Linked DNA regions of Actomonas aquatica. The protein of the gene in region 1 binds, or shares a complex with, the protein of each later gene. Links are inferred from orthologs where the notes say so. Each region holds a gene or a part of one and is shown on either strand. Other genes may lie near its edges. The genes, in order: K1X11_RS06255 and dnaN.

Region 1 (7,192 bases):
GCTCGGCGACTCCCTCGACATCAAGCCGCTGCGCGAGCTCAAGCTCAAGGAAGCGCACGGCAAGTCGGCCTGAAATCGGCTGATCGCTGCTCCCGCCTGTCCCAACCTTTAACGTATCCATACGATGACTACGTCCGCTTCTCCCTCCACCTCCTCCCGCCCGGCGCGCCGCGGTTTCCGTTGGTTGCATTGGTTGTTCGTGATGCTGGCGGCGATGACCGTCGTGGCGGTGGTGGAGGCCGCGAGCATGTTCCGCCTGAGTCGGGAAGCCGGTGAACTGCGCTCGGCCATTCACCGCGTGGTGAAGGGCGATGCGACCACCACGGTGCAGTTCTCGGTCGGTCCGGGGGCGATCGGGTTGGTGCGGTTTGTGGCCGGTTTTGTGGACGACGTGCCGCCGGAAGCCCTGCGGGCCATGGAAGCGGTGCACAGTGCGAGTGTGGGCGTCTATCAACTGGACTCGGCCCCCTCGCTGAACGAACGCATCGCGATGATGGAAGTCACTGCGGCCAACATGCGGGAAGACGGCTGGCATCGGGTGGTCGCGGTGCGCGATGGTGACGACGTGGTGATGGTTTTCTCGCCCGAAGCGGCGGCGGATCCGGACGCGTTGGAGCTCTGTCTGGTGGTCTGCAGTGACGATGAGCTGGTGGTGGTCTCGGCCAATGGCCGCACCGAGCCGTTGCAGGCGATCGCCCGGGAGCATTCCCGCGAGTGGCGCGAAGCGGCCGCGGCAGAGCGGTTCTGAGCGCACGACACGATGCGGCGGGAGGATTTGCGGGGCGGTGCTTGCCAGCGGCGGGCACCGCTCGTTGCGTGGAGCGGTGAAACCCGCTGCCATTGTCCACCTCGATGCCGATGCGTTTTTTGTTTCGGTCGAGCTGGCGCTGCGGCCGGAGTTGCGGGGTAAAAAGGTCGCGGTGGGCGGGCGGAGTCGGGGCATCATTTCTTCGGCCAGTTATGAGGCGCGGGCGGCCGGGGTTTACACGCCGATGCCGACACAGCGGGCGCTGCGGGCGTGTCCGGATTTGATTTTGTTACCGCATGAAGGCGACTACGCCGGGGTGTCGCGGCGCATGTTTGACCTGTGTGAGGAGGTGACGCCGCTGGTGCAGCGCAACTCGATCGACGAGGGGTATCTGGATCTGGGGCCCTGTGGTTTGGCCGATGATGCGGCGGTGGAGGCGCGCACGCGGCAGTTGCAGCGGCGGATTTGGGACGTGTTGCAGATTCCGGTTTCGATGGGCATCGCGGCCAATCGGCTCGTGGCTCAGGTGGCGAGCAAGCTGCGCAAGCCGCGTGGGTTCGTGGTGGTGCCACGGGGTGGGGAAGCGGCGTTTATGGCGCCGCTTGATATTGGGGTGTTGCCCGGGATCGGCCAGAAGACGCAGGAACGTTTGGCGAACCGCGGCGTGCATCGGATCGGTGACGTGGTGGATCGCGGGGAGGCCGAACTGGCGTCGTTGTTTGGGCGGGACTGGCGGGAATGGCTGGCGCGGTGTCGGGGCGAGGATGATCGGCCAGTGAACCCGGAGCGAGGCGAGGCCAAGAGCTATTCGCAGCAGGAGACCTTTGGGGAGGACATCCGCGACGTCGCGGCGATCGAGGCTATCGCCAAAGGGATGGTGGACTCGTTGCTCCCCAAGGTGCGGGCAGACGGGAAGCGCGTGCGCACGCTCACGCTGCTGGTGCGATACCCGGATTTTACCCAGGAGTCAGTCGGGCGGAGCCTGCCGGAGGCGTCGGATCTTGAGACGGCGTTTTATGCGCTGATTCCCAAGTTGGTGAAACAGGCCTGGACGCAGCGGCGACCGCTTCGGTTAATCAGCATCAAAGTGTCGGGGGTGGAGGACGGTGCCCGACAGCTCGACATCTTCGGCGAGACTGACGAACGGCGGCGCCGATTGGCGGGCTATCTTGACCGACTGAATGCTGCCGGCGGAGCCAATGTGCTGCACGGGCATCAGTTGGAAGCGCCGGGGGCGGGACGGCGGCGGGGGATCGGCTCGCCGCGGCGTCCGTAGGTGTTCGTAATTCGAATACTGGGAATAAGTAAAATTTCTGTCGCCAACGTGGCACCGTCGTCGGACATTGCACGCACGACCCTACCCGATGCTTACTGCGAATTACCCAGCTCTCTTCGCAGCCGTAAGCGCTTGGAGACGCCCACTTGCACTCGTGGTGTTTCTCGGCGCCTCGGCCCTCCTGAACCCGTTGGTCGCGGCCACCATCAACGGTTTTAACATTGATGAACGTTCGGTGCCGGCGACGCACCTGGTGCGTGCGGCTCCCGCCAAAGACAGTATTCAGGCGATCATGGAACCGCAGTGGGGTGACCTCACGGCGGGTGATTGGCTGGCGGATACCGATGAGGTTTTGAGCATCACGATGGGGGAGGAGACCCGAGCCTATCCGCTGCGCATTCTGGTATGGCACGAGGTGGTGAATGACCAGTTCGGCGACATCCCGGTGGCGATCACCTACAGTGCGTTGAGCGGTTCGGGCATCGCGTTCGCGCCGGGCAACAATCCCGACGGTTCGACGCGGACTTTCGGGGTGTCGGGCGTGCTCTATAACAGTTGCCTGCTGATGTATGACCATGCGACGGAGAGCCTGTGGTCGCAGATGGGGATGGCGTCGATCGCGGGCGAGGCCAACGAAACGGCGTTGGAACTCCTTCCGGTGCGACGCATGTCCTGGGCTGCTTGGAAGCAGGCTTTTCCGGCCGGCAAAGTGCTGACCCGCGAGACAGGCTTTGCGGTGGATTACCTTGGTGACTGGCCCTACGGCGACTACGCGTTCGATCGCGCGACGATCTTTCCCTTCGATGTAAACCGTAACGAGTTTAGCACCAAGGAGCGAGTGGTGGGATACGTGGGCGAGGACGCGCAACGTTGCTGGCCGCTGGCGAAGCTGCAGGAGAAGGGACAACTCTACGATGCGATCGGCGCTCAGACGATCAAAGTAACCTACAACGCCGATACGGGGGACGTGCTGGTGCAGGATATGACGACGCGCGAGAACTTGCCGGTCATTTCCTGCTTCTGGTTCGCCTGGCAGGCGTTTCACGCCGACACCTCCGTCTGGATTCCGCTGCGCTGATCGGAGCTTCGCTGCGAGCTTGCCAAGCCGAAGGAGAGGAGTGCAGTGGTGCTCCTCTTTTTTGTCCCTTCGTCATGCCTATTTACGAGTATTACTGTCCCGACAATAACACCGTCTACCAGTTCTACGCCAAGTCGCTGGCCCAAGGTCAGACGGTGCCCAAATGCCCCGACAACCCGAAGTTTAAGATGAGCAAGATGGTCTCGGGTTTCGCCATCACCAAGGGCGGCAGCAGCGACGAGCCGCCGCCGGACGTCGGGGGAGGAGCAGGCGGCGATCCGGACGATCCGCGCATGGAGGCCGCGATGGCGGCGATGGAAAGTGAGTTTGCCAACGTCGACGAAAACGACCCCAAGGCGATGGGGCGCATGATGCGCCGCATGTCCGAACTCACCGGCGAAAAGCTCGATGGTGAAATGGAAGAAGTCGTGCGCAAGTTGGAGGAGGGGGCCGATCCCGATTCGCTCGAAGACATGATGGGCGATGAGTCCGGCGGCGACGGCATGGATCCCTACGGCGATCCCATGGGCATGGGCGGCATGGGAGGCGGGCCGGAAGGAGGCGCCCCCGAGCCCAAGGAAAAGCGGCACCGCTTCCGCAGTCGCCTGCGGCCGCCGCGCCGCGATCCGCAGCTCTACGATTACGAGTGATTTTCTAGTCCCCGCGTTACGCTTCGTCGTCGCGGGGACTTTTTTGATGCCATGTGTCCGGGGCTTGTCGCATGTTGAACACAAACATGTCCGAAGCCACGACTGCCACCGATTCTGATCTGCAACGACGTATCGCCACCGCCAAGACGGTGGTGCTCGGTCAGGTTGACTGCCTGCACGAAAATCTGGGGCAGGTCAGCAGCCAATGGAAGGCGGACGGCAGTCGGGTGACGGCGATCGACCATGCGATTTCGCGCGCGATTCTGGCGGCGGTGGCGGAGGCCCATCCGGAGGACCGTGGGTTCAGCGAGGAGTTGCTCACCGATCGGGTGTTGGAGGCTGACAGTCGTTTCACTTGGGTGCTGGATCCGATCGACGGCACCAACAACTTTGCCACCGGCCTGGCGCAGTGTGCGATCTCGTTGGCCCTGCTGGAACATGGCGAGCCGGTGTATGGGGTAATCTATGACGCCGCCCGGCGCGTGCTGATGCATGGCGGGCCAGGGATCGGCATGTGGGATGGCGCAGAGGCTGTGCGGGTGCGTCCGGGACCGTTGGGATCGAAGTCGGTGATCGGTTTCCACAGCCCGCATGCGCAGGGAGAATTTCCCGGCCACGGCGAAGCGCTGGTCAGCCGTTACAAGATTCGGGCGCTCGGCAGCAGTGCGTTGCACTTGGCTTACGTGGCCGCCGGCCTGTTCGACGGCGTGGTCGATCACAACGTGAAGTTGTGGGATATCGCGGCAGGCATCGCGATGGTGCGCGGTGCGGGAGGAGACGTGACGTTCATCGCGAATTCGCCGCTGCCGTTACGACGTTTCGACCTCGAAATGCCGCGCACGTTTTATGTGGGCGGAAGTGAATCGACGCGGTGTGAATTGGTGGCTGCGCTCTCCTAATGCGGGCGCGATCGCGCGACTCGACGCGGTCGGGCAGGGTAGGGAAAGCGTCAATACAGCGTAATTGTGGTCGGAGAATGGCTCAAACCGGGCAATGACGGCAGTTTAGCATTGCTTGGTGGGCGGTCCCGTGGATTGCCTTGAGCACTCTCTTCTCCTGTTCTCCGGTTGAACGTCACTCTGCCATGGCAAAAAAAGCTCCCAGCCCCGCTTCCCCGCTCACCTTTGACCTGCCGGTTTCGTTGATCAGCAAGATCACGTCCGCCCAGTCCAAGATGGGTCTCGCGTCCACCAGTGAAGTGGTTCGCCTCGCTCTCGCTTCCTACAACTTTGATCGTTACGAGAGCACTCGTGAAGAGCATCGTCAGATTTCGGTCCGCCTGCCGGGCGACATGAAGACGGTGCTGACCCGCACCTCGAAGAAAAAGAAGGTCAGCGTGGGTGAGCTCCTGCGCGCGGCACTCGACGACCTCGCGGTGACCAAACCGGCCAAGCCCACCGTGGCCAAGGGCAAGAAGAAGGCGACCGCCAAGAAGGCCGCTGCCAAGCCCGCTCCGGCGAAAAAGGCTCCCGCTAAAAAAGCGCCGGCCAAGAAAGCCGCGGTGAAAAAGGCTCCGGCCAAAAAAGCTGCTCCGGCCAAGAAAGCCGCCAAGAAGGGCAAGAAGTCCCGCTAAGTCGCGGGTTAGCTTCCGCACAGATTTGCGAGCCCTCACCGCTGGTGGGGGCTTCTTTTTTGCGCGCGACCGATCCGGTCGCTCAGACTGGCGGCGCGCATTCCCGATGAACTTGATTATTTGACGAACGCGACCAAGCGTTCCGTCCCGTTTTGACCATGAGCCAAGCCCCCTCCCCATTATCCACCTGGGCCCTGAATGTCTCGCCGTCGCCGACGCTTGCTGTCGACGCCAAGGCCAAGGCCCTGAAAGCAGCCGGTGAAGACGTCTGTGGGTTCGCCGCCGGTGAGCCCGACTTCGACACCCCTGATCACATCAAGGAGGCCGCGGCGCAGGCGCTGCGGGATGGTAAAACCAAATACGCCCCGACCCCCGGCATCCCGCCGCTGCGCGAGGCGTTGGCCGCGAAATACGCCGACGTCTACGGCCTGGAGACGAAGCCGGCTCAAGTGGTCGTGAGTCCGGGTGGCAAGTTCTCCTGTTACCTTACGATCCTCGCGCTGTGCTCGCCGGGTGACGAGGTGATCGTGCCGGCGCCGTTTTGGGTGAGTTATCCCGAGATGGTGAAGCTGGCGGGGGCGACGCCCAAGGTGGTCGTGGCGACCGATGCGACCGGCTTTAAGCTCACGCCGGACATGGTCGAAGCGGCGATCACGCCGAAGAGCAAACTGATCATTCTCAATTCACCCTCCAATCCGTCTGGTGCAGTTTACACCCGTGAGGAGTTGGAGGCCATCACGGCCGTCGCGGTGAAGCACAACCTCTACATCATGTCGGACGAAATCTATGAGCACCTGCTCTACGATGGCGTCACGCATGTTTCGCCGGCGTCGTTTTCGGCCGAAGCGCGGGAGCGCACCATCATCGTCTCCGGCTTCGCCAAAACCTTTTCGATGACGGGTTGGCGCTTGGGCACGATTGTCGCGCCGACGCCGATCGCCACCGCGATCGCCGATCTGCAGAGCCAAATGACGTCCAATGCCACCACCTTCGCCCAGTGGGGCGCGCTCGCGGCGTATACCGAGTGGGACAAAACGAAGGCGGCGCTCGATGAGATGCTGGTGGCCTTCGACCGTCGACGTAAACTGGTCCACGCCGGACTCAACGCCATCTCCGGTATCGACTGTCAGCTCGCTCAGGGCGCGTTCTACCTTTTCCCGAACGTCTCCAGTTTTGGCGTGCCCGACATGGAGTTCTGCTCGCGTTTGCTGGAGAGCGAAAAGGTTGCCGCCGTGCCGGGCAGTGCGTTTGGCACCGAAGGGTTCCTGCGCATCAGTTACGCGACTTCGGACGAGACCCTGCAAAAGGGCTTGGATCGTCTGGCCCGCTTCTGCGGTTCGCTCTGATCCCGCGACGACCCCGTTTTTTTGAATCGCTCAACGCTCCCGGCGTTGGGCGATTTTTTTTGAGCGGACGCCATCCCGGATGGCCCCGGGACGTGACGGTCCCGGGGCCGGGGGCTCCGTTATGGTGGATTAGGAGACGGGAGCAAAGGAACGGGGCCCCGCCCGGCCGGAGCCGGACGGGGCGGGGTCGTCAACCCACACCCGAGGGGCGTGGAAGCGGGAAAAGATGCGCTCGTTCGGGAAGTCATGCGCAAGGGATCGGCAAAACGGCTCAGCAGATTTGAGCGCGTTTTGAAAAATGTGGTCGGACCCGGTGACGCGCAGGGAAAGGCGTTGCGGGAGTGGGGTGGCGGAACCTTGCTTGCTGGTTCCGTCGCTCGGATTTCCGCCACATGATCGCTACGCTATTTTCCTGGTCTCGTTGTAAGTGGGTGGGCGCGCTGGTCGCGCTGACCGTCAGCCTGGGGGCGCAGGAGCCCACGCCGTATCTGCCGGTGGCGGAGACGCCCTTCGACTTCCGC
Region 2 (7,135 bases), 2.2 Mb from region 1 along the record:
GCTCGATGGGCGCCTGGCGCGCATGGGTGGCAAGGAGTCGCTCTTCGGCGGCGAGTTCGACTCGTTGGCCGACGTGATCTCGTTCGGCCTCACGCCGGCGTTGATGATGTTTTTCCTCATCCTGTCGCCGACCCAGGGTTATCCCATTTTCCAGAAGATCGGCTGGTGTTTCGGCTTCGTTTACCTGCTGTGTGCGGCGATCCGGCTGGCGCGATTTAACGTGATCACCCACCCGCTCATCATCCGCGACAAAAAGTCGGGCTCGAAGGATTTCGTCGGGCTGCCGGTGCCGGCGGCGGCGGGCACGGTGGCGGCGCTGGTGTTGTTTCTTCTCAACTTGGCCAAGCACGACCGTGAGCTGCAAATGTGGGCGCTGGCCTTGCCGCCGCTGCTGCTGTTGATCGCGGTGCTGATGGTGAGCACGATCCGCTACCCGAGCGGCAAGCAGATCGATATGCAGACGAAGACCCCGCTGGTGTCGCTGGTGCTGGTGGTGAGCGGGGCCGGCGCGATCGTGGCCTTCAAGGAAATCGGCATGCTGGTGCTGATGCTCGGCTACATCTTCTTCGGCCTGATCCGGGCCTTCCGCGAGCGCGGTCAGAAAACCACCCCGACGCCGGATGCGGAAAGCGTGTGAGTAACTTGGGCGTCGTTCACCAACAAGTTTTGGGGTGTTAAAAACCCCCGCTTTGTTCGCAATTGGCTCGCAGTTATTCACAGGTCGGCGGCGAGCTCGGTTTCAGAGGTAAAACGTGGGTTGGGAGCGCAGTTATTGGCCTTTTTCGGACGCATAATAAGACGACTCCAATTACTTATTGAATCAGGTATCTTTTGGGGTTTGTTAACTTCCGCGTTTCACGCCCTCGTGGACGCCAACCCCACGTCATGAAACTCAAGATCAACCGCGACCATTTCAGCAACGGCCTCGCCCAGGTTCTCAACGTCGTCGGCTCCAAGGCCACGATGCCCATCCTCAGCAACGTGCTGATCGAGGCCGAGGGGAACCACATCACGCTCACCACCACCAATCTCGATCTGGGCATCCGCTGTAAGATCAAGGCCGAGGTGAAGGAGGGCGGCGCGGTCACCCTGCCGGTGAAGCGTCTGGCCACCATCGTGCGCGAGTTGCCGAACCAGGACGTGAGTTTCGATTCCTCCGCCAACCACCAGGTGAAGCTCACCTCGGGCGGTTCCACCTTCCGCATCATGGGCATCGGCAAGGACGAGTTCCCGCCGCTGCCGGAGTTTGGCGACGACCGCACCTTCACCCTCGAGCAGAGCGAGCTCATCTCGATGCTCAAGAGCGTCGCTTACGCCCAGTCGAGCGACGAGACGCGCTACATCCTCAACGGCGTGTATTTCAACTTCCGCGACGGCAAACTCTCGCTGGTCGCCACCGACGGCCGCCGTCTCGCCCTCACCTCAAAGGAGATGGAAGTCCCCGAGGACGCGTCCGGCGCCATCATCCTGCCGGCCAAGACGGTCTCCGAGCTGCAGCGCATGCTCGACAAGGGCGCGAAGCTGAAGGTCTCGTTCAACGAACGCCGTGCGGCGTTCCAGATCCAGACCGACAAGGACAGCAGCGGCCTGATCGACTCCATCTACCTCTACTCGAAGGTCGTGGAGGGCAATTATCCCAATTATCAACAGGTTATTCCCAAGGAGACGCATCAGCGCATCAAGCTCGAGCGCGAGCTGCTCCAGCAGTGCATCCACCGTGCCGCCCTCGTCTGCTCGGAGAAGAGCAACTCGGTGAAGCTCAAGATGACCTCCAACCTGCTCGAGATCACGGCGCAGAGCCCGGATTTCGGCGAGGCGCACGAGTCGATGGCGATCGATTACAACGGTCCCGACCTCCAGGTGGCCTTCAACCCGCAGTTCCTGCTCGATCCGCTCAAGGCGCTGCAGAAGGACGAAGTGTTCTTCGAAGTGAAGGACGAGGTGAGCCCCGGCGTGTTCAAGACGCTCGAGAGCTTCATCTGCGTGATCATGCCGGTGCGCCTGAGCTGAGCAGCGCGCCACGGGTAACTTTTCGGGGCCGGGCGTCATCGCGTCCGGCCCTTCTTGTCTCCGCTCACGCTTCATGGATTTCACCTATCCGATCGTCATCGCCATGGTGGTGTCGCTGGTCCTGTTTCAGATCAACCAGCGCCGCTCCTCGCCCCTGTTGGCGATCTTCAATCGCTGGCTGCGCTGGCTGGTGTTTGGCTTCGGCGTGGCCAAGATCCTGGTCGATCTGGAGCTGAGCACGCGGCCCTACTGGGTTTTGGCGCTCACGGCCCTGTTGGTCTATTTCCTGATCGAGACGGTTTATCGTTGGCTGGAGATCAAGGCGCTCAGCCTGAGCCCGATCCCGCTGTTCCCGCGCTTTCACGTGAATTCCAGCGGCGAGGAGTGGCCCACCCAACCCCGACTGCTGAAAGTCCGGGATTGGCTGCGCAAACAGGGTTTCCACGCGGTCCAGTCGCTCAAGGCCGAGCTCGCGCCGGGTTTTGCGCTGCGCATGTCGGTTTATCAGGATTCGTCCAACAAGCTGCGGGTGCAGGTGCTCTTCCTACCGCAGCCGGGCGGCAACATCGTGATGTGCGCCAGCCTGGTGTCGGTGACGACCAACGGACTGCGCTACGTGACCGACAACCTCTACCTGCCCTTCGCGGGGTTTTATCCGGAGAACTGGCTGGTGGATCGGAGTCCGTGGCGGCGGACGCTGGCGGCGCTGGTGAAGCGCCACCGGGAGCGCTTGGAGGATGAGACCGATCCGCTCAGCGAGTGGGAGACCGAGCCGCTGGCCGATCTCAACGCCCAGCAACACGCCATGGAGCAGGTGAACACCGAGCTGGGGTTTCTTTTCCCGCATCACGAGCGCGAGGAGCACGGCAAGATGACCGTGGAGGCGCGCTACCGGGTGTGGAAGGAAGCGTGGTTCCTCAACTACTTCGGCCGCAGCGCGCGGTATGAGTGAGGGAACGGAGGGGTCGGGCTTTATGCCCGAAATCGTTTAAGCGCTCAGCGGAAGTAATCAGCGAGATTGATCGTCGCGGTGGAGTCGACCGCCTGGCCGTCTTCGAGGGCGGGCAGAAAAACGAGTTGGCGGAGGATGTGCTCGTGCTCGGGGCCGTAGAGTTGGCCGGAGCCGGCGAAGCCAGTGAAGTCGCCCTTGGCGTTGATGTTGACGAGGAGCGGTCGATCGAGGCTGCCGGGTCGGTCGAGTGCTTTGAGCTCGGGCGGAGCGAGTTCCCAGACGGGCGAGGCGGGCACGGTCTCACCGCGGTGGTTGGCCGTGTGGTCGAGCAGGAGGTATTGGCGGGCCTCGTCGGTGGTGAGTTGAAAGCGCTTTTCGGAGAGATTGGTGGCGAGCTCCTTGCCGTTGTTGAAAAGGTGGACCTTGAGCTCGAGGATCTCAAATCCGGGGGCGAGGCCCGTTTGCAAGAAGTTAACCTTCTTGGGTTTAGGGCCGACTTCCCCGATCGGTTTGTAGAAATTGATGTCTTCGATTTCGCCGTTGGGGTGGCGGATGCGGGCGAGCGCGACGCAGAATGCGTGGGCCATCGGGGTCGGGGTGGAGACGCGGAACTGGAGGCGCACGGAGTCGTGCGGATTCAGGATTTCCTGGGCCTGTTGTTCCTTGGCAGTGAAGTCTGGATCGGTGATGGCGTCGACGCGGGCGACTTCGTCCAAATGACCGCGGATCTGCGAGTTTACGCCGGCTTGCATGCGTTCGACGGCTTCTGGGGATGGCCCACCCTGCCCTCCTTGTGAGGGCAACGCGGCAATTCCCCGGGAAAGGTTGGCGGCCATCAGGGTGCCCTGGGAGAGCTGGTCCTGCTGGTAATTCATCATGTTGGTCTGGCGCCCCATCCACTTCTTCTGGGGGTCGCTGGCCGGTGAATACGTGGTCTCGTATTCGAGATCCGAAACGGTGGCGCTGAGGTCACTCACCTTGGGCACGAGTTTCCAACGGTAGCCGGTGGTGCGGTCAATTTCGTTGAGCTCGCCGGCGGCGGACTTCGCCAAGGTGGTCTCACCCACGATGTTGCGCACTTCGAGCATCTCGGTGCCCTGGGGCACAAAAAGATCGATGCCGACGAAGAGTTGGTGGGTGTGCTCGGGGGAGGCTTTGGACGTGACGACGCGAGGCTTGGGCTGGGCGACCAAGGGTGAGGTCGTGAGCGCCAGACAAACCAGTGCGGCGGAAACAGCGATGCGCAACGCGGGTCGCCGCTGGCGCGGAAACGTGGTTTGGGACATGAGCAGATGCAGGTGGGGTGGTTTAGGTCGGGAAAGGCGAAGCGGCGAATCTTGAGGGGGCAGAGATTTGGGGCCGCATCTCTGAGATGGCAGGTGCGCGGTAGTGTTCCCGATCCTTGGTCCGGCGCAACCGGGCCTTTCAGTTACTGTGCAGCAGCGGCGGAGCCGAGCGGCTGTGTGCGCTCAACCTCACCAGCCCGTGAGCTGGCGGGCGGTGGGCGCGATCTCGGTGGCGATTTGCTCCATCTGGAAAACCACCGGATGGGCGTTGAGTGGCGTGCCGGGCTGGTGTGACACCTCAACGACGGCGATGCGGTCGGAGTCGAAACCGAGGGCAGGCGCGGCGGTGGCGAGTTCGTGGAGCCAACGATAGAGGGTCGTTCGTTTTTCGGGATCGGAGCTGTCGGGATCGGCCGGATGAGGGTGCTGCATGGGGCTGCCACAGAGGATCACGGCGGCATCGGGGTGCAGGCGATGGAGGCGCGACAGCAGGTTGCGGTAGGTGGACTTGAAATGGGCCGCGTCGGGGACTCCGAGGTTGAAGTCGTTCTGGCCCAGCATGATGACGATCAGATCGGGCGTGTAGCGGCTGTGATCCCAGAGGTATTCGGGGTCGGCGGGCGTCTCGGGATGATCGGGCACGGCGCGCTCGAAGAAGGCCGGCGCGTTGGCCTGATCGGTGCGACCATCCCAGGTGCGGATGAGGCCACGACCGCCGTAAGCGACGATGTTGACCTCGGCGCCTAGGGAGCGCGCGAGGATCCAGCCCCAAGTGCGGGCGGCGTTGTTGGTGCGCGGCGTGGGGTCGGGCGTGGGCGGGAGCTGCTCGACGTAGTGGCCGGTGGTGATGGAGTCGCCGATCACCAGCACGCGACGGTCGCGAGGCGCCGGCGCGGCGAGGAGTTGGGTGGCAGTCGGATCAAACTCGAGTCCGCCAAAAGTCACGATGCCCTGCCATGCCTCGGTGCGGCGAACGAGCGACACGAGCCGACCGGACTCGGGAGCCGGTCCGGATGGCAGCGGGACAAGGTTGTCGCCCTCCTCCAGCTGCAGCACGGCGTCCGGGGCGCCATTGATGGAGAGGTTAAAGAAGCAGGTGTCGCTGTCGGCGTGCAGACGAATCGCGGGCGCCTCACCGGTGTAGGTGAAGCGCAGCTCGATGCCCGGAAAAGCCATGAGCAGACCGGAGCCATCGGCGGTAGGCGCGGTGCGGCCGATCACGGTGAGGGCCGGTGAAGTCGGCGGCAGAGTCTCGGCGTGCGACATGAGAGCGGAAGCGGTGAAGCAGAAGGAAAGACCCGCGGCGGAAAGCCAGCGAGACAGCGAACAACGAAGCATGCCGCTTCATCGCACGACGCCCAAAAGAGCGCAAAACCGGACTGCGGAAAACTGCAGTCACCAAATGGTTGCAGGTAGGCCGGGTTTTGCGCGCTGCCGGTCCTGCCCGTGCCGGCCGGCCGAGGCAAAATTCAAAGATATAAGATTGACCCCTTTGGCTAGGATTTCACCAACGTCACGACGCACTCGAGGTGGCGGGTTTGGGGGAAGAGGTCGAAGGGCTGGACGGCGGTGAGGCGGTAGCCGGCTGCCTTGAAATGGACCAGGTCGCGCATCTGGGTGGCGGGGTCACAACTCACGTAAACGACCGCCCGCGGGCCGTATTCAAAAAGCTGAGACAGGAAACTTTCATCGCAGCCTTTGCGCGGCGGATCGATGAGCACGACGGTGTCGGCCGGCGGCAGGTCCGTCTCGAGTCCGGCAAAGATGGCGGCGGCGTCGCCGGCCTGAAAGGTGGCGTTGGTCAGGCCGTTGGCCGCGGCGTTTTCCGTCGCGAACTGCACGCTGGTTTCGCTGATCTCGATGCCGCGCACTTTCTCAAAGGCGCTGGCGCAACTGAGCGCGAAGAGGCCGCTGCCACAGTAGGCGTCCACCATGTAGCGCGCGCCGGTCGCCGCCGCCTGGTCGCGGGCGTAGCCGGTGAAAGCGGGCAGGATGAAGGGGTTGTTCTGGAAAAAGTCGCGGGCAAGGAAGTGTAGTTTCAGGGCTCCGACTTGTTCGTGAATGATGGCGTCGTGGGAGGTGACGACCCCTTCGGTGGCGTGGCGCAGGAGGAGGGTGGCGCCTTTTTTGTAGGCACCGGCAGCGAGGTTGGCGCGGACTTCGGACCGGATCTGCGGCAGGTGCGCGTTGATCGCGTCGGTTGCGATGAGGCACTCCGGCACGTCGATGATGTGGTTGCGGGTGCCTTGGCGGAGGAAGCCGATGGGTTGCGCCGACGCGTCGTCGCCGTCGCGCGGGAGGTTGAAGTGCGGGGTGATCTTGGAACGGTAGCCGAATTTTTCGGGCGAGCCGATGACGGGGTTCACCGGATGCGTGAGGCCGGCCATGTGTTCGAGCAGTTCCTCGACCTGCTGGCGCTTCCAGACGAGCTGGGCGTCGTAGTTGAGATGTTGATACTGGCAGCCACCGCATTCACCAAAGAGCGGACAGCGCGGGGTGACGCGGTCGGGTGACGGGGTGAGGACTTCGATCAGATCGGCTTCGGAGAAATTCTTCTGGTTGCGGAAAACGCGGGCGCGGACGCGTTCGCCCGGCAGGCTGAAGGGGACCATGACCACCCACGTGGATTTTGGATTCTCGATTTCGGATTCTTGATTGGCCGGCTGGTCGCTGGTCGCTGATTGCTGATCGCTGGCGAGTTCCACGCGGCCGAGGCCTACGCCGCGGTTGGTGAGCGTCGTGATCTCGAGCTCGATTTCGGCGTGATAGGGGAACGGGAAGTCCCGACGGGTTTTGGTCTTATTGCGGCCCACGGAACACACGGAATACACGGAAAGGTGAAAACCGAGTGTTTTCTTTTCGTGTCTTTTGGTGTGTTTGGTGGGCT

The links.
Region 2: the proteins of K1X11_RS06255 (region 1) and dnaN are in contact, whole or in part, in a solved structure (PDB 1OK7), measured with the Escherichia coli proteins. The link is inferred for Actomonas aquatica from one-to-one orthologs.

What each region holds. Positions count from the first base shown.
Region 1 is NZ_CP139781.1:1,610,375-1,617,566, reverse strand. The notes cover bases 1-2,924. They hold K1X11_RS06255 (Y-family DNA polymerase), read left to right. Parts: upstream 1-824; coding sequence 825-2,024; downstream 2,025-2,924. Other genes in these bases: K1X11_RS06250 (DUF3179 domain-containing protein), read left to right, coding at 2,179-2,924; K1X11_RS06260 (hypothetical protein), read left to right, coding at 125-748; K1X11_RS06265 (DUF4252 domain-containing protein), read left to right, coding at 1-73. In the rest of the region: more of K1X11_RS06250, read left to right, coding at 2,925-3,102; K1X11_RS06245 (FmdB family transcriptional regulator), read left to right, coding at 3,177-3,752; K1X11_RS06240 (inositol monophosphatase family protein), read left to right, coding at 3,839-4,651; K1X11_RS06235 (hypothetical protein), read left to right, coding at 4,837-5,325; K1X11_RS06230 (pyridoxal phosphate-dependent aminotransferase), read left to right, coding at 5,484-6,671; K1X11_RS06225 (M14 family zinc carboxypeptidase), read left to right, coding at 7,064-7,192. UniProt on the Escherichia coli protein: Poorly processive, error-prone DNA polymerase involved in translesion repair and untargeted mutagenesis. Copies undamaged DNA at stalled replication forks, which arise in vivo from mismatched or misaligned primer ends.
Region 2 is NZ_CP139781.1:3,819,027-3,826,161, forward strand. Bases 81-2,947 are described here. They hold dnaN (DNA polymerase III subunit beta), read left to right. Parts: upstream 81-885; coding sequence 886-2,010; downstream 2,011-2,947. Other genes in these bases: pssA (CDP-diacylglycerol--serine O-phosphatidyltransferase), read left to right, coding at 81-637; K1X11_RS14845 (hypothetical protein), read left to right, coding at 2,084-2,947. In the rest of the region: more of pssA, read left to right, coding at 1-80; more of K1X11_RS14845, read left to right, coding at 2,948-2,962; K1X11_RS14850 (hypothetical protein), read right to left, coding at 3,007-4,248; K1X11_RS14855 (GDSL-type esterase/lipase family protein), read right to left, coding at 4,438-5,514; K1X11_RS14860 (class I SAM-dependent RNA methyltransferase), read right to left, coding at 5,745-7,070. UniProt on the Escherichia coli protein: Confers DNA tethering and processivity to DNA polymerases and other proteins. Acts as a clamp, forming a ring around DNA (a reaction catalyzed by the clamp-loading complex) which diffuses in an ATP-independent manner freely and bidirectionally along dsDNA.